DNA from 2 places in the Streptomyces sp. YS-3 genome. Region 2 is predicted to be linked to the other one. Evidence: riboswitches for the same ligand, from Rfam matches in the RefSeq annotation. Region 2 holds a riboswitch; the other holds the start of a gene.
The links. A riboswitch is a leader RNA that binds a small molecule or an ion and turns the genes downstream of it on or off. The one in region 2 is predicted to bind cobalamin.
Positions count from the first base shown of each region.

Region 1: linked by a shared signal. The riboswitch ahead of ACJA3G_RS10525 (HoxN/HupN/NixA family nickel/cobalt transporter) and the one ahead of ACJA3G_RS03515 (ribonucleoside-diphosphate reductase subunit alpha) in region 2 are both predicted to bind cobalamin.

Region 1 is NZ_JBJHPC010000084.1:7,908-16,283, reverse strand. Features, by position in the region: gene ACJA3G_RS10545 (HAD family acid phosphatase) at 1-200, opposite strand, end outside; gene ACJA3G_RS10540 (aldehyde dehydrogenase family protein) at 562-1,872, shown strand; gene ACJA3G_RS10535 (helix-turn-helix transcriptional regulator) at 1,986-2,978, opposite strand; gene ACJA3G_RS10530 (NAD(P)H-binding protein) at 3,138-3,977, shown strand; gene ACJA3G_RS10525 (HoxN/HupN/NixA family nickel/cobalt transporter) at 3,970-5,205, opposite strand; cobalamin riboswitch at 5,203-5,409, opposite strand; gene ACJA3G_RS10520 (penicillin acylase family protein) at 5,499-7,829, opposite strand; gene ACJA3G_RS10515 (alpha/beta hydrolase) at 8,190-8,376, opposite strand, start outside.
Region 2 is NZ_JBJHPC010000019.1:4,054-12,429, forward strand. Features, by position in the region: gene ACJA3G_RS03495 (extracellular solute-binding protein) at 1-725, opposite strand, end outside; gene ACJA3G_RS03500 (GntR family transcriptional regulator) at 1,008-1,772, shown strand; gene ACJA3G_RS03505 (DUF3311 domain-containing protein) at 1,921-2,175, shown strand; gene mctP (monocarboxylate uptake permease MctP) at 2,172-3,803, shown strand; cobalamin riboswitch at 3,922-4,076, shown strand; gene ACJA3G_RS03515 (ribonucleoside-diphosphate reductase subunit alpha) at 4,206-6,584, shown strand; gene ACJA3G_RS03520 (ribonucleotide-diphosphate reductase subunit beta) at 6,584-7,600, shown strand; gene def (peptide deformylase) at 7,668-8,300, opposite strand; gene ACJA3G_RS03530 (tetratricopeptide repeat protein) at 8,370-8,376, opposite strand, start outside.

The DNA of each region.
Region 1 (8,376 bases), on a different contig from region 2:
GCCTGCACATCGCGCAGCCAGGTCGTGTAGTCGACGCCCTTGAGCCCGGCGATCCCGCCGGAGGCGGAGGTCTGGGCCACGGCGGAGTACGGGACGACGGCCGGCGGGGCGGCCTGGGAGGCCGTCGGCGCGGCGATGAGGGCGGTCGCGGCGGCGGCCACGGTGACGGCCGTGCGCGTCGTCCAAGCAGTGCGGGGCATGGGGGGTCGGTGCTCCTCTGTCGCGAGGGTGGGAGTCCGCGGAAGATCCGGTCGGGCCGTGGCGATCGGCACGTACGGCAACGGAATTGGCATGCGCACGGCCAAGAATGATCAGCCGTTGGCGCGATGTCTACTGGTCGGTAGGAAACTTCTCGTTGACGGCGGATGAATCCACGGAACGGCCGCACCCGCCCCCACAGGACCGCCGCATACGGAAGCCGAACGGCCGGATCCAGACCCTTCCGCGCGCCCGGGAATTTATTTTGCTACCTCAACTGTTGGCATATACATCGAGCCCCCGCGGCTCGTTCCGACGACCGACAGCGCGGACCGACGGGTCCGCCCCCAGCAGCGAGGCACCATGAACAGCACCCCGGAGCAGCCCGCCGACACCGTGGCCCGGCTGCGCGCCACCTTCCGCACCGGCCGCACCAAGCCCGTCGAGTGGCGCACCATCCAGCTGCGACGCCTGCGCGCGATGCTCACCGAGCGCGGCGCGGAGCTGGTCGAATCCCTCCATGCCGACCTCGGCAAGAGCCCGGCCGAGGTCCAGCGCACCGAGATCGGCTTCGTCGTCCGGGAGATCGACCACACCCTGGAACACCTCGCGGGGTGGCTGCGCCCCGAGCCCGCGCCCGTTCCGGAGCACCTGGGCGGGGCGACGGCCTGGACGCAGTACGACCCGCTGGGCGTCGTCCTGGTCATCGCGCCCTGGAACTATCCCGCGCAGCTGCTGCTCACGCCGGTGATCGGCGCCCTGGCCGCCGGGAACGCGGTCGTGGCCAAGCCCAGCGAGATGGCTCCGGCCACCTCCGCCGTGCTGGCGCGGCTGCTGCCCGAGTACCTCGACCGGGACGCGGTGGCCGTGGTGGAAGGCGGTGTTCCGGAGACGACCGCGCTGCTGGCCGAGCGGTTCGACCACATCTTCTACACCGGCAACGGCACGGTCGGCCGTATCGTCATGGCCGCGGCCGTCCAGCACCTCACCCCCGTCACCCTCGAACTGGGCGGCAAGTCCCCCGTCTTCGTCGACCGGGACGCCGATATCGCGACCGTCGCGGCGCGGCTGGCCGCGGGCAAGTTCCTCAACGCGGGCCAGACCTGTGTCGCGCCCGACTACGTCCTCACCGACCCCGAGACCGCCCGCGCCCTCGAACCGGCGCTGGTACAGGCGATCGAGGCGCTGTACGGGGCCGACCCGCAGACCTCCGCCGAGTACGGCCGTATCGTCAACGAGCGCCACTTCGACCGTCTGAGCGCGCTGCTCGACTCGGGCCGTGTCGTCACCGGCGGCCGGGGCGACCGCGCCACCAAGTACCTCGCGCCGACCGTCCTCGGCGATGTCGACCCCGCCTCGCCAGTGATGCGCGAGGAGATATTCGGGCCGATCCTGCCCATCGTGCCGGTGCCGGGCCTGGACGAGGCCATCGACTTCATCAACGACCGCGACAAGCCGCTGGCGCTGTACGCCTTCACCGAGTCCGACACCACCCGGGAGCGGCTGGCCGCCGAGACCTCCTCGGGCGGCCTGGGCCTCGGGCTGCCGCTGGCCCATCTCACCGTCTCCGACCTGCCGTTCGGTGGCGTCGGCGAAAGCGGAATGGGCAACTACCACGGCCGCTACTCCATCGAGACGTTCAGCCACCGCAAGGCGGTGCTGGCCGCCGGGTGACCGACGGCCGGTGAGGGGCCGGGACGGAACTCCGTTCCGGCCTCTTCGCCGTCCAGGCCGTCCAGGCCGTGTATGCCGTCTACGCCGTTTACACCATCTGGCCGTCTGGCCGTTTACGCCGGACCGTAGAGGGCGGCGAGTTCGGCCGCGAGGCCTGCCAGGTGCTCCCGGGCCTCGGGAGGTTCCAGGATCTCCACGCGCGCCCCGAGCCCGGCGAGCTGCGCGGCCACCACCTCCGGGGACGGGCCTTCGATCTCCATCTCCAGCCATCCGTCGGCCCGTTGCCCGCCCAGACGCAGCCGGCCGCCGAACAGCCCGGTGAGGACGCGCTCCGCCGTGGGCTCGGCCCGCCCCCGGACGGTCGCGCCGCGCATCCGCTCCTCCATCGGCGCGGCCAGCGTCCGCCAGGCCGTGGCCAGGTCGAATCCGTCCGGCCGGACGACGGGATCCCCAGTCGCCTCGACGGAGGTGACCCGATCGAGCCGGAAGATCCGCAACCCGACGTGGCCGGGTCCGGCGCTCTCCTCCCCCGCCTCCGACTGCTCCATCTCCGTACCGGCCACGAGGTAGGGGACTCCCGCCTTGGTGACGATGCCCAGTGGGTGGACCGTGCGGGTGCCAGCCGGGCCGCCGGGGCGGACGTATCCGAGCCGGATCCGCAGGCCGTCCACCACCGCCTCCTGCAACGCGTCCAGCAGGGGTGTGCCCGCCGTGACCGGCCGGCGCGACCAGTCCGTACCGTCCGTGGTGGCCGCCTTCGACGCCGCCTCGGCGTCCGGCCGGAGTGGGGCAGGCAGCGCCCGGATCAACTTCCGCAGCGCCGTGCGCAGTTCGGGCGAGACGGCCGACGGGCCCGCGACCAGGAACATGGCACGGATCTCGGCGGCGGTCAGCCCGGAGAGGTCGGTGCGGGCGCCGCCGACGAGGGACCAGCCGCCGCCCCGGCCGTGCTGCGAGTACACAGGGATGCCGGCGCTCGCCAGCGCCTCCAGGTCGCGGCGCGCGGTGCGCTCGGACACCTCCAGCTCCTCCGCGACCTCGCGCGCTGTCACCCGCCCCCGTGTCTGCAGGAACAGCAGGGTCGCCACCAGTCGATCGGCTCTCATGCCGGTCATTCTCTTTCGGAAACTGGCCAGGAGATGACCAGTTTGGCTTTGAGGATGAGTACAGATCGAGCGAGCACAGATCTAGCGCGAACGGATCAACACGAAGATCGAGCGTCGCGCCGACTGTGCCAGCACCTCACAACCAGCCAGGGAGAAACCATGATTGCGGTGACCGGAGCCACCGGGAACGTCGGACGGCATCTCGTACAGAACCTCGCCTCGACGGGTGAGCGCGTGACCGCCCTCTCCCGCCGGGCGCCCACGGATCACGTGCCCGGCAACGTGGAGTTCCGGCAGGCCGATCCGGGCCGGCCCGAGAGCCTCAAGCGCCCGCTCGACGGGGCCGAGGCCCTGTACCTCCTCGTCCCCGGTGGCGGCGACGGCCTCGACCCGTACGCCATCCTCGACACGGCGCAGGCCGCCGGAGTCCGGCGGGTGGTCCTGCAATCCTCGCAGGCCACCGCGACCCGCCCGGATTCCTTGGCGCACGCCCAGCTGCGCGCCTTCGAGGACGCCGTACGGCAGTCGGGCCTCCAGTGGACGGTCCTACGGCCCAGCGGCTTCGCCTCCAACACCTACATGTGGGCCCCTTCGATACGCTCCGACCGGACGGTCACCGCGCCCTTCGGCGATGTCGGCCTGCCGGTCGTCGATCCAGCCGACATCGCCGCCGTCGCCGCGGTGGCCCTGCGCGACGGGAGCCACGCGGACCGGACCTACGAGCTGACCGGCCCGGCCCCGGTCTCGCCACGCGAACAGGCGCGGGCGATCGGGGACGCGCTGGGAGCGCCGGTGCGGTTCGTCGAACAGAGCCGGGCCGAGGCGCGGGAGCTGCTGCTGCGCTTCATGCCGGAGCCGGTCATCGAGGGCACGCTTCGCATCCTCGGCGAGCCCACACCCGAGGAGCGACGGGTGAGCCCGGATGTGGAACGGCTCCTGGGCCGGGCTCCGCACACGTTCACGGAATGGGCGGCGGCGAACGCCACGGCCTTCAGCTGACAGCGTCCGGGGCGGGCGCGGGCGCGGCTGCTGCGGTCCCGTCGTGGGGTGCGGGTGCGGGTGCGGGCTCGTCGCGGGGCGCGCCCGGCCCGGTCCGGTCCGGCAGTGCGGCTGTCGCGGCGGCGCGCACCGCCCACCGCTGCTCGACCCTGGCGAACCGCCAGTACGCAAGCGCCGCCGCCCACACCGCGACGAACAGACCGACGATGATGAAGCCCACGTTGTCCAGGTCGAGGCCCGCGACCCACCCGGTGACGGCGTCCCGCAGGTCCAGCTTCTCGTGCAGCACGCCCACCAGCTCGATCGTGCCGATCAGGAAGGCCACCGCGATGGACAGTCCCGTGATGGTGAGGTTGTAGAACACCTTGCGCACCGGGTTCGAGAACGCCCACTGGTAGGCGAAGTTCATGAAGGTGCCGTCGATGGTGTCGAACAGGCTCATCCCCGCCGCGAACAGCAGCGGCAGGCACAGCACCGCGTACCAGGGCAGCCCGGCGGCGGCGCCCGAGCCGGCCATCACCATCAGGGTGACCTCGGTGGCGGTGTCGAAGCCGAGCCCGAAGAGGAAACCCAGCGGGTACATCTGGCCCGGCCGGGTGATCGACTTGGTGAAGCGGCCCAGCAGACGGTTCATGAACCCCCTTGAGTCCAGGTGCTGTTCGAGTTCGGCTTCGTCGTACGTCCCGGCGCGCATGGCCCGGAACACCCGCAGGATGCCGACGAGGGCCAGCAGGTTGAGTGCGGCGATGAGGTAGAGGAACGATCCGGAGACGGTCGTTCCGACCACACCGAGGGTCTGGTGGGTCGGTGAGTCGTCGTTCATCAGAGTGCCCGCGAGTTGTGCGCCCCCGGCCACCAGCGCCGCCATCACGACGACGACGCTGGAGTGCCCGAGCGCGAACCAGAAGCCGACCGACACCGGCCGTTTGCCGTCGGCCATCAGCTTGCGGGTCGTGTTGTCGATCGCGGCGATGTGGTCGGCGTCGAAGGCGTGCCGCATACCGAGGGTGTAGGCGGTGACGCCGAGGCCGAGGCCGAACGTCTTCGAGCCGACCTCGTAGTGCTCGGGCACGACCAGCAGGAACAGGATGCCGAACGCGACGACATGCAGGGCGGCGATCACCGCCAGCAGCCATGCGGTACGTACGGTGTCCTCGCGCCGCCAGTGGAATGTGGCGGCAGGGGTGGGCAGGGTCATTCGTTCACGCTCCAGCACCTCGTGGATCATTACGCGAGATGCCGTGGCCGGTCTCCTGGCTTCCGGGTGTCGCACCGTCCCCGCCTTCCCAGCGGCCTACGGCCACCAGTGGCACAACGGGACGGGCTACCCGAAGCCGTTCATGGCCTGAACGACGTGGGGCCCGATCACAGTGGCGAGGGCCGCTCCGGTCTTGCACCGGTCTTCCCGAACACCACGGCCCGCCAACCGTAGGTGCGACCCGCCTCACCTGCAAGTCTGGCCGCAAGCAGGGGTATTGCAGATCACATTCCGGGAGCCTGCCCGGCGGGCCCCGCCATGAGTCAGCCGCGCAGGACGGTGATCCGCAGACGTGGGTCGGAGGCTATCTCCGCCTCGGTGAACCGTTCCGTGACCCACTGTTTGCGCGAGAAGAGCACGGTCTGGTCGGTGTAGTGGGGCGACTTCGGGTTGGCGGACTGCCCGTAGGTGAGGATCGTCCGCGTGCGGGGGCCCTGGGGGGTCAGCTCCGTGGCCATGACGAAGCTGGAGCCGGAGGCGCGGTCCTGCGGGGAGGCGGGACGGGTGGCGCCGCCGCTGCCGGACGTGGGTGTCGCGTTGACGACGTTGAAGCAGCCCTCGGCGCCGGAGCAGCCGGGCAGCGGTATCCCCGCCCAGCGCTGCACCCTGCCGATGGGCGCGTCCAGTGGCACCTTGTCGGCGGCCAGTTCGCGCACGGCGTCGGCCAGCGCCCGCCGCACCCGGGGCTCGTCGCCGTTGAGGCCGCGCGGAGTGGTGAGCGGCCGGGCCGGGTCGTACGGAACGCGCCACCACGGGTGCGGACCGCTCACTCGGGTACGGAACGCCTGCCACAGCACGGATCCACGGCTGTCGGCGTCGTCGCGGGTGTCCCAGGCCGCCAGCACGTCACAGGCGGCGCGCACATCCACCTCGGTGCCGTCGGTCGCGGTCAGGACGGGGTGCGCGCGGCACATCGCGACCGCGTCGTCCCGCCCCAGCTCCGCCGTGTAGTTGCGGTCTCCGAGCATGCTCGCCTGGAGGGTGGGCAGGCTGAACCCCGGTGCGCCGAGGCCGTCGGTGCCGTCGCGCCGGTCCGCGATCATCCGGAGCCCGAGCTGGGCACGCGGTCCGAGGGGCGCGCCGGCGCGGTACATCTTCGGATATCCGGTGAGCGGCGCCGAGGGGTTGGTCAGGGCCGAGTCGTTGTTGGAGTTGGCCACGTAGTCGGTCCGGGTCAGCCGGGGCTGGTGGCCGGGGCCGAAGACGCCCGGGACGACCGCGTCGGGGTCGCTGCCCCAGTCGCAGGCCGAGGTGGAGCCGTCGAGCACGCCCGGGAGGTCGTTGTCCTGGCCCGGCAGGGCGCATCGCTTCAGCTGGTCGTCGGTGACATGCGGCACGGCGGAGGAGTCGTTGAAGTACGTGGCGCCGGTGGAGTCCGAGGCGATCGTGTACGTCCAGGGGATGCCCTGGTACGTCTGGTGCGCCTGCCTGAGCTCGGCCACGGAGTGCGACCTGCCGATCGCCAGCCACTCGTTCATCGAGCGGAGGTTGTCGGCGTTGGCGTCCCTGAGAGCGTACGCCTCGGTGCGCGTCCAGCCGTCGGCGAGGACCGGCCCGTACCGGGAGGTGTAGAGGGTGGTGGTGACGGTGGAGAGCTTGCCGTCGGTGCCCCGGACGGTCACCGGGACGGCCCGGCGCCCCATGGGCACCGCCTTTCCGTCGAGGAGGTAGCTGGTCGGGTCGTCCGGCGCGAGGGTGAGGCGGTAGAGCGAGGCGTGGTCGGCGTAGCTCGTGGTGTGTGTCCAGGCGAGGGTGCGGGTGTGCCCGATCTCGATGAGCGGGGTGCCGTAGATGCCCCCGCCCGCGACGTCGATGACACCCGGGATCGTCAACTGCACCTGATAGAAGCGGTCGGCGCCGATCCATGACAGGTGCGGATTGGCCAGCAGCATGCCGTCGTGGCCGCGGGTCACCTCACGGCCGAGCGCCCAGCCGTTGCTGCCCAGCTCGTCACGGCGCGGCCGGGTGCTCCTCGACAGGGTGGCCGCCGGGAGGGTGGACGTCTTCGGGGTCGAGGCTGCCACACGTGCGTCGCGTGCCGTCGCCCCCTCGCGCGCGGGTTTGGTGGCCTTGCCGACGGCCGGCGGGGTCGCGGTGGCGACGTTCTGCTGGAATGCCGACGCTCCCGCGGCCCCGTTGACCTCGTGGACGAGGTTCCAGATGTCCATGGCGTTGATCGGGCCGACCCAGGGCTTGCCCTTGCACGTCGGGTCCGGCAGCTGGGCGACACCGGTTTCGCGCAGGTATCGGTTGTACCCGTCGGCGTACCCCTCGACCATCCAGCGCAGCTCGGGCGTCGGGCCCAGCGGCGCCGGGCGGTCGAGCAGCCGCCGGACCGTACCGGCCTGCCGCAGCCCCTGGTGATAGGTGTCGCTCGCCAGGTTGGGCGTACCGTCGGCGGTCGTCCCGGTGGGGCCGAGATACCGGGAGCGCTCGCCGCGCAACGTCATGACCTGGTCGGCCAGTTGGCACAGGTTGTCCTGCGCGAACGCGTACCCGTATCCATACCCCAGCCCGCCAAAGTCCTTGGCCAGGACGTGCGGGATTCCGTACGCGGTGCGGCGGATCTGGGCCGTGCGGCCGTGGTCGCCCACCCGTCTGCCGTCCGGTTCCGCCGCGGAGGACGGGGGCGCGGGTAACAGCGCTGTGGCACCGCAGGCCAGGCAGAGAGCGGCCACCGCGGACCTCAGCCTGCGCTTGCCCGGTGTCCTGTGACGTGTCGTCGGCTCATGTCGATCACTCAGCATGTCCGCAAGCGTGCCGCGTCGGCGGGTGGAGCCACATCAGCCCGACGAGCGAACCTCACGCCCGGTGAGTGGACCCATGGATGTACACCCTGGGGTGGACGAACGGCGCCGGGCGTGGTGGCTCCTCATCCCGGGCCCCGTTCACCGCTCATCGCCCCGAGGGCAGGCACCCCGGTCCGGGCACCCCCGGGTTTGCCCGTTCCCGGCTCAGGACGCCGGCGTGGGTCCCTCGATCTGTTCGCTGATCCACTGCATGCTGCTCGCGTCCATCCCCTTCACATACGTCAGGGCGTTGTGCCGGCCGCCCTGGATGACTTCGAGGTGGGTGTGGATCGGGCCCTTGTTGCCGTAGGTGGCGATGTACTTGTTCACCTTGGGGATGACGGACGACTCC
Region 2 (8,376 bases):
AGGATGTTCTTGTACTCGTTCAGACCCTTGAGGGACTCCGGCGAGGACAGGTTGCCCTTGAACTTGCCGCCGTCCTCCTTGGCGATGGAGCCGCCGGCGTCGTACACGTACGACATGGCCGCGTACCAGTCGCGGCTCGGCTGGTACCAGGCGCTGAACTTGTCGCCCTTCTTCGCCTGGATCTTGTCCAGGTCGGCGGTCAGCTCGGTGTACGTCTTCGGGATGGCGGTGACGCCGGCCTCGGCGGCGACGTCCTTGCGCCAGGTGGCGGTGCGGCCACCGGCGTAGTACGGGACGCCGTAGGTCTTGCCGTCGTAGGTGACCGAGGCCTTGAGGCCGTCGAGCCAGGCGGAGGAGTTGTCGAACTTCGACGGGTCGACCTCCGCGAAGGCGCCCTTGACCGAGTAGGCGAGCATCTCGGTGTTGCCCATCTCGACCACGTCGGGGGCCTTGTCGGTGGCGAGCACGGCGTCGAGCTTGGCGTTCTTGTCCGGCCAGCCGTAGTACTCGTGGTTGATCTTCAGGCCCGGGTGCTTGGCCACGATCGCGTCGTCGGCCGCCTTGACCAGGTCCGGCCAGTTCTTCTGCGCGTCGACCGTCAGCCAGACCGTCAGCTGCTTGGCGTCGCCGCCCTCGGCCCCGTCCTTCTTGTCGTCGGAGCCACACGCCGCGATGCCGACCAACATGCCCGCGACGCCGATCGCCGCGATGAGCTTGCGCTTCACGCCACCCTCCTCAGGGATGCTGCAACCCCCCGCCCACCGCGAAGACATATGACGGTTACTGCTGTGGGGCCGGGACCTGGTCTTTAATGGTTTAGACCAGTACCGGGAGCTTGGCCTAGACCTTTAGGGGTGTCAAGGGTGTATAAGAAGGGCTGTCGCGTCCGTTATCGGACCGACACCTGAGGGAGGGCGACGACCCGTGACCGGTCCGTGCCACCATGTGAGCCGCGACAGACGGAGGAGCCGGTGACGGCAGCAGCGCAGCACTCGGGAAGGCGGGCCATGGCCACCGACGGGAGCGGTACGGAGACAGAGGCGGGCGCCGGCGCCCGGACCGCTCGCGTGCCCAAGTACTACCGCCTCAAGCGGCATCTGCTCGACATGACGGAGACCCTGCCGCCGGGGACCCCGGTGCCGCCCGAGCGCACCCTGGCCGCCGAGTTCGACACCTCCCGCACCACCGTGCGCCAGGCCCTCCAGGAGCTGGTCGTGGAGGGGCGCCTGGAGCGCATCCAGGGCAAGGGCACGTTCGTCGCCAAGCCCAAGGTCTCCCAGGCCCTGCAACTGACCTCGTACACCGAGGACATGCGCGCCCAGGGCCTGGAGCCCACCTCGCAGCTCCTGGACATCGGCTATGTGACGGCCGACGACACGCTCGCCGGGCTGCTCGACATCGCCGCGGGCGGCAGGGTGCTGCGCATCGAGCGGCTGCGGCTGGCGAGCGGTGAGCCGATGGCGATCGAGACCACGCACCTGTCCGCCAAGCGCTTCCCCGCGCTGCGCCGCTCGCTCGTCAAGTACACCTCCCTCTACACCGCCCTCAACGAGGTGTACGGGGTGCGGCTCGCCGAGGCCGAGGAGACCATCGAGACGTCGCTGGCCACCCCGCGCGAGGCCGGACTGCTCGGCACGGACGTGGGCCTGCCGATGCTGATGCTCTCCCGGCACTCCCTGGACGGCGACGGCGAGCCGGTGGAGTGGGTGCGCTCGGTCTACCGCGGCGACCGCTACAAGTTCGTCGCGCGGCTGAAGCGGCCGACGGACTGAGGCGCCCCGACCGGCTGAGGCGGCCGACAGACTGAACCGGACGCCGGTTCCCGTCCGGTATCCGGTACAGGGGTTCCGTGGCGGGATTCCGTCCCCTAGATTTCGTGCGCATTACAACAGGTGAGCACAGTGAGGGGACGGAGCCACCATGCCGGAAACAACGCAAACGCCGAGAGCGGTGATCACGCCGGTGCGCGTGGTCATCGCGCTCTGCCTGATCGCGCCCTTCGTGGCGATGCTGTGGGTCGGTTCGTACGCGAAGGCCGACCCGGCCCTCGCCGGGATCCCGTTCTTCTACTGGTACCAGATGCTGTGGGTGATCATCTCCACCGCGCTCACGATGCTCGCGTACAAGCTGTGGCAGCGTGACCAGCAGGGCCGCAAGGCGGGTGAGGGCAAGTGACGCTCGCAGCCAAGGACGGGGTGAACGGCGTCGCGCTCGGCGTCTTCATCTTCTTCTTCCTCGCCGTGACGGTCGTCGGCTTCATGGCCGCCCGCTGGCGCCGCGCCGAGAACGAGCACAGCCTCGACGAATGGGGGCTGGGCGGGCGCTCGTTCGGCACCTGGGTCACCTGGTTCCTGCTCGGCGGTGACCTCTACACGGCGTACACCTTCGTCGCGGTCCCGGCGGCGGTGTACGCGGCGGGCGCGGCCGGGTTCTTCGCGGTGCCGTACACGATCCTCGTCTATCCGCTGATCTTCACGTTCCTGCCGCGGCTCTGGTCGGTCTCGCACAAGCACGGCTATGTGACGACCTCGGACTTCGTCCGCGGCCGGTTCGGCTCCAAGAGCCTCTCGCTCGCGGTCGCGGTCACCGGCATCCTCGCCACGATGCCCTACATCGCGCTCCAGCTCGTCGGCATCCAGGCGGTGCTGGACGTGATGGGCATCGGCGGCTCCGGCAACTGGTTCGTCAAGGACCTGCCGCTGCTGATCGCGTTCGCGGTGCTCGCCGCGTACACCTACTCATCGGGTCTGCGCGCCCCCGCCCTGATCGCGTTCGTGAAGGACACGCTCATCTACATCGTCATCCTGGTGGCGATCATCTACATCCCGATCAAGCTCGGCGGCTTCGACGACATCTTCGCGGCGGCCCGGCACAAGTTCGAGACGCCCAACGCGGCCGGCAAGCCCACCGGCGCGCTGGTGCCCGGCGAGGCGGGCCAGTGGACCTACGCCACGCTCGCCCTCGGCTCCGCGCTGGCGCTGTTCATGTACCCGCACTCGATCACGGCGACCCTCTCCTCCCGCAGCCGCAACGTCATCCGCCGCAACACCACGATCCTGCCCCTGTACTCGCTGATGCTGGGTCTGCTCGCGCTGCTCGGCTTCATGGCGATCGCCGCCGGGGTCAAGGTCAAGAACGGCCAGCTGGCCATCCCGCAGCTCTTCGAGGACATGTTCCCGGACTGGTTCGCGGGCGTGGCCTTCGCGGCGATCGGCATCGGCGCGCTCGTCCCGGCGGCCATCATGTCGATCGCGGCGGCGAACCTGTTCACCCGCAACATCTACCGGGACTTCATCAAGCCGGACGCCACGCCCAGGCAGGAGGCACAGGTCTCCAAGATCGTCTCGCTCCTGGTGAAGGTGGGCGCGCTGGTCTTCGTCCTGACCATGGACAAGACGGTCGCGATCAACTTCCAGCTGCTCGGCGGCATCTGGATCCTGCAGACCTTCCCGGCCCTGGTGGGCGGTCTGTTCACGCGCTGGTTCCACCGCTGGGCGCTGCTCGCGGGCTGGGCGGTCGGCATGGCCTACGGCACGCTCGCCGCGTACGGGGTCGCCTCCCCCACCCAGAAGCACTTCGGCGGCAGCTCCAAGGAGATCCCCGGCATCGGTGAGATCGGCTACATCGGCCTGACGGCCTTCGTCCTGAACGTGGTGGTCACGGTGGTCCTCACGTTCGTCCTGCGGGCCGTGAAGGCCCCTGACGGGGCCGACGAGACGTCCCCGCAGGACTACACGGCGGACGCGGGCGACCCTGGCGTACAGACGGAGCTGCCCCCGGCGACGGCGGGCTCCGCGCACTAGCCGCCCCCTCCTCCGTACGCGACGACGGGCCGCCGGGAATCCGGCGGCCCGTTGTCGCGTTGCGGGAGGACGAGTTGACGCTCCGACACCCTCCGAAGCCGACACGACACAACATGTGGGGGTGCCGCCGGAGCCCGGCACAAGATGTATGCTCATGCTCGCTGTCGCCGCAGGGGAATCCGGTGCAAATCCGGAACTGTCCCGCAACGGTGTACTGGTACGCATTCGCGTACTTGTTCAGTCCGAGGACCTGCCGGACAGCGCGCCCTGACCGTCCGGTCCGGGTGCCGAGACGTCCGGGCCTCGCGGAATGGGCAGTGGACGCGGCGTACCCCCGAGGGGGTGTGTCCGTGTGCCCGCGCACTTCCCAGAGGCCCCGTGCCGAGCGAGGAGTGCCCCCACGTGACCATCGCCCCTGCGGATCCCGCTTCAGCGATCACCGAGGAGTCGGTCGACGCCCCCGGGACCGCGCTGCTGCGGACCCTGACCGACCTCACCGCCGATCTGGTGGACACCGACCCCGGCCGGGTCGCCGCCGCCGCGCTGCGCGGACGCAACGCGCGCTCGGACGAGGCGGAGCTGCGTGGGCTCGCCACCGAGGCCGCCGCGGGTCTGATCTCCGAGGACCCGGCGTACTCCCGCCTCGCCGCCCGGCTGCTGACGCTCACGATCGCCGAGGAGGCCGCGGGCCAGGGCTCGGTCTCGTTCTCCGAGTCGGTCGAGGTCGGCCACCGCGAGGGGCTGATCGCGGACCGCACCGCCGACTTCGTGCGGCTGCACGCGGCCCGGCTCGACGCGCTGGTCGCGGCCTCCCTCGCGGACGGCGCCGACGACCGCTTCGGCTACTTCGGCCTGCGCACGCTCTACTCCCGCTACCTCCTGCGCCACCCGATCACCCGCCAGGTCATCGAGACCCCGCAGTACTTCATGCTCCGGGTCGCGGCGGGCCTGGCCGAGGACGACTCGGTGCGCGCGCTGGACGAGGTCGCCTCGCTGTACGGGCTGATGAGCCGGCTCGACTACCTGCCGTCCTCCCCCACGCTCTTCAACTCCGGTACCCGCCACCCGCAGATGTCCAGCTGCTACCTGCTGGACTCCCCGCTGGACGAGCTGGACTCGATCTACGACCGCTACCACCAGGTGGCGCGCCTGTCCAAGCACGCCGGCGGCATCGGCCTGTCGTACTCCCGCATCCGCTCGCGCGGTTCGCTCATCCGGGGCACCAACGGCCACTCCAACGGCATCGTGCCGTTCCTGAAGACGCTGGACGCCTCGGTGGCGGCGGTCAACCAGGGCGGCCGGCGCAAGGGCGCCGCGGCGGTGTACCTGGAGACCTGGCACTCCGACATCGAGGAGTTCCTGGAGCTGCGCGACAACACCGGCGAGGACGCCCGGCGCACCCACAACCTGAACCTGGCGCACTGGATCCCGGACGAGTTCATGCGCCGGGTGGACGCGGACGGCACCTGGTCACTGTTCTCCCCCGCCGACGTGCCCGAGCTGGTCGACCTGTGGGGCGACGAGTTCGACGCCGCCTACCGCAGGGCCGAGGCCGCGGGTCTGGCCCAGAAGACGATCCCGGCGCGGGACCTGTACGGCCGGATGATGCGCACCCTGGCGCAGACCGGCAACGGCTGGATGACCTTCAAGGACGCCTCCAACCGGACCGCCAACCAGACGGCGGAGCCCGGCCACACGGTCCACTCCTCCAATCTGTGCACCGAGATCCTGGAGGTCACCGACGACGGCGAGACGGCCGTCTGCAACCTCGGCTCGGTCAACCTCGGCGCCTTCGTGCTGGCCTCCGGCGAGATCGACTGGGAGCGTCTGGACGCGGCCGTCCGCACCGCCGTGACGTTCCTGGACCGGGTCGTCGACATCAACTTCTACCCGACCGAGCAGGCCGGCCGCTCCAACGCCAAGTGGCGTCCGGTGGGCCTGGGCGCGATGGGCCTCCAGGACGTCTTCTTCAAGCTGCGCCTGCCCTTCGACTCCCCCGAGGCGAAGGCGCTGTCGACCCGGCTCGCCGAGCGCATCATGCTCACCGCGTACGAGGCGTCCTGCGACCTCGCCGAGCGCTCGGGCCCGCTGCCGGCCTGGGACAAGACCCGTACGGCCCGCGGTGTGCTGCACCCCGACCACTACGACGTCGAGCTGAACTGGCCGGAGCGCTGGGCGGCGCTGCGCGAGCGGATCGCCGCGGTGGGCATGCGCAACTCGCTGCTGCTCGCGATCGCCCCGACCGCGACCATCGCCTCCATCGCCGGTGTCTACGAGTGCATCGAGCCGCAGGTCTCCAACCTCTTCAAGCGCGAGACGCTCTCGGGTGAGTTCCTCCAGGTCAACGCCTACCTGGTGGAGGACCTGAAGCGGCTCGGCGTGTGGGACGCGCAGTCCCGCGAGGCGCTGCGCGAGGCGAGCGGCTCGGTCCAGGACTTCAGCTGGATCCCGGCCGACGTGCGCGCGCTCTACCGCACGGCCTGGGAGATCCCGCAGCGCGGCCTGATCGACATGGCCGCGGCCCGTACCCCGTTCCTGGACCAGTCGCAGTCGCTGAACCTGTTCCTGGAGACGCCCACCATCGGCAAGCTGTCGTCGATGTACGCGTACGCCTGGAAGCAGGGGCTGAAGACGACGTACTACCTGCGCTCGCGCCCGGCCACGCGCATCGCCCGCGCCGCACAGGCCAGCGCCCCCATCCCCGTCCAGCAGGCCGCCCCCGACGCCGACGCGGTCGCCTGCTCCCTTGAGAACCCCGAGTCCTGCGAGGCCTGCCAGTAATGACCGCCAACTCCGAGAAGAACCTGCTCGACCCGGGCTTCGAACTGACCCTGCGTCCGATGCGCTACCCGGACTTCTACGAGCGCTACCGGGACGCGATCAAGAACACCTGGACGGTGGAGGAGGTCGACCTCCACTCCGACGTCGCCGACCTCGCCAAGCTCTCGCCGGGCGAGCAGCACATGATCGGCCGGCTGGTGGCGTTCTTCGCCACGGGCGACTCGATCGTGGCGAACAACCTGGTCCTGACGCTGTACAAGCACATCAACTCCCCCGAGGCGCGGCTGTACCTGAGCCGCCAGCTCTTCGAGGAGGCCGTGCACGTCCAGTTCTATCTGACGCTGCTCGACACCTATCTGCCCGACCCGGACGACCGCGCGGCGGCGTTCGACGCGGTGGAGAACATCCCCTCCATCCGTGAGAAGGCGCAGTTCTGCTTCAAGTGGATCAACGAGGTCGAGAAGCTCGACCGGCTGGAGACCAAGGCCGACCGCCGCCGCTTCCTGCTGAACCTGATCTGCTTCGCCGCGTGCATCGAGGGCCTGTTCTTCTACGGCGCCTTCGCGTACGTGTACTGGTTCCGCTCGCGCGGTCTGCTGCACGGCCTCGCCACCGGCACCAACTGGGTGTTCCGCGACGAGACGATGCACATGAACTTCGCCTTCGAGGTCGTGGACACCGTCCGCAAGGAGGAGCCGGAGCTCTTCGACGACGCGCTCCAGCAGCAGGTCACCGACATGATCAAGGAGGCCGTCGAGGCGGAGCTCCAGTTCGGCCGTGACCTGTGCGGCGAGGGTCTGCCGGGTATGAACACGGCGTCGATGCGCGAGTACCTCCAGTGCGTCGCCGACCAGCGCCTCACGCGCCTCGGCTTCGCGCCGGTGTACGGCTCCTCGAACCCGTTCTCCTTCATGGAGCTCCAGGGCGTCCAGGAGCTCACGAACTTCTTCGAGCGCCGCCCGTCCGCCTACCAGGTGGCGGTCGAGGGCTCGGTGGGCTTCGACGAGGAGTTCTAGCCCCCGCGTACGGCGAAGGGCCCCGCACCGTCCGTGGTGCGGGGCCCTTCGCCGTACGTATGGACGGCTACGCGTTCGGGACGATCTCGTAGCGGGGCGTGTTCTCCGCCATCTGCCGCAGCGCGTCCTTGCGGTCGCGCTTGGACAGGCGGTCGATGTACAGGTAGCCGTACAGGTGGTCCGTCTCGTGCTGGAGGCAGCGGGCGAAGTAGCCGGTGCCGCGGACCCGGATCGGGTTGCCCTGGGCGTCCTGGCCGCGGACCACCGCGTAGTCGGGGCGGGCCAGCTCCGCGTAGGCGGTGGGGACCGAGAGGCAGCCCTCGTTGGACTCGTCCAGGACCCGGCGGTCGGCGGGGAGCTCCTCCAGGACCGGGTTGCACACGGCGCCGACGTGGCGCACGCCCTCGTCGTCCGGGCAGTCGTAGACGAAGACCTTCAGGTCCACGCCGATCTGGTTGGCGGCCAGGCCCACGCCCTCGGCGGTGCGCTGGCTGGCGAACATGTCGTCGATCAGCGCGGCGAGCTCGTCGTCGAACTCGGTGACGTCCTTGCACTCCTTGTGCAGCACCGGGTTGCCGACGACCGTGATGGGCCGGGACGTGCCCCGCGCGCGGTACGCCTGCTCGCGCTCCTCGCAGTCCTCCGTGTCGACGACGAACCCGTCGTTCGCGGCCTGCTGGTCCGTCTCCTGCTGCGACATCTGTGCCGTACGCCTTCCTCATAACCCGGTTCCGAACCCGTACAGCCTAGGGCCTGTCCGGGGGGACGGTCAGCAG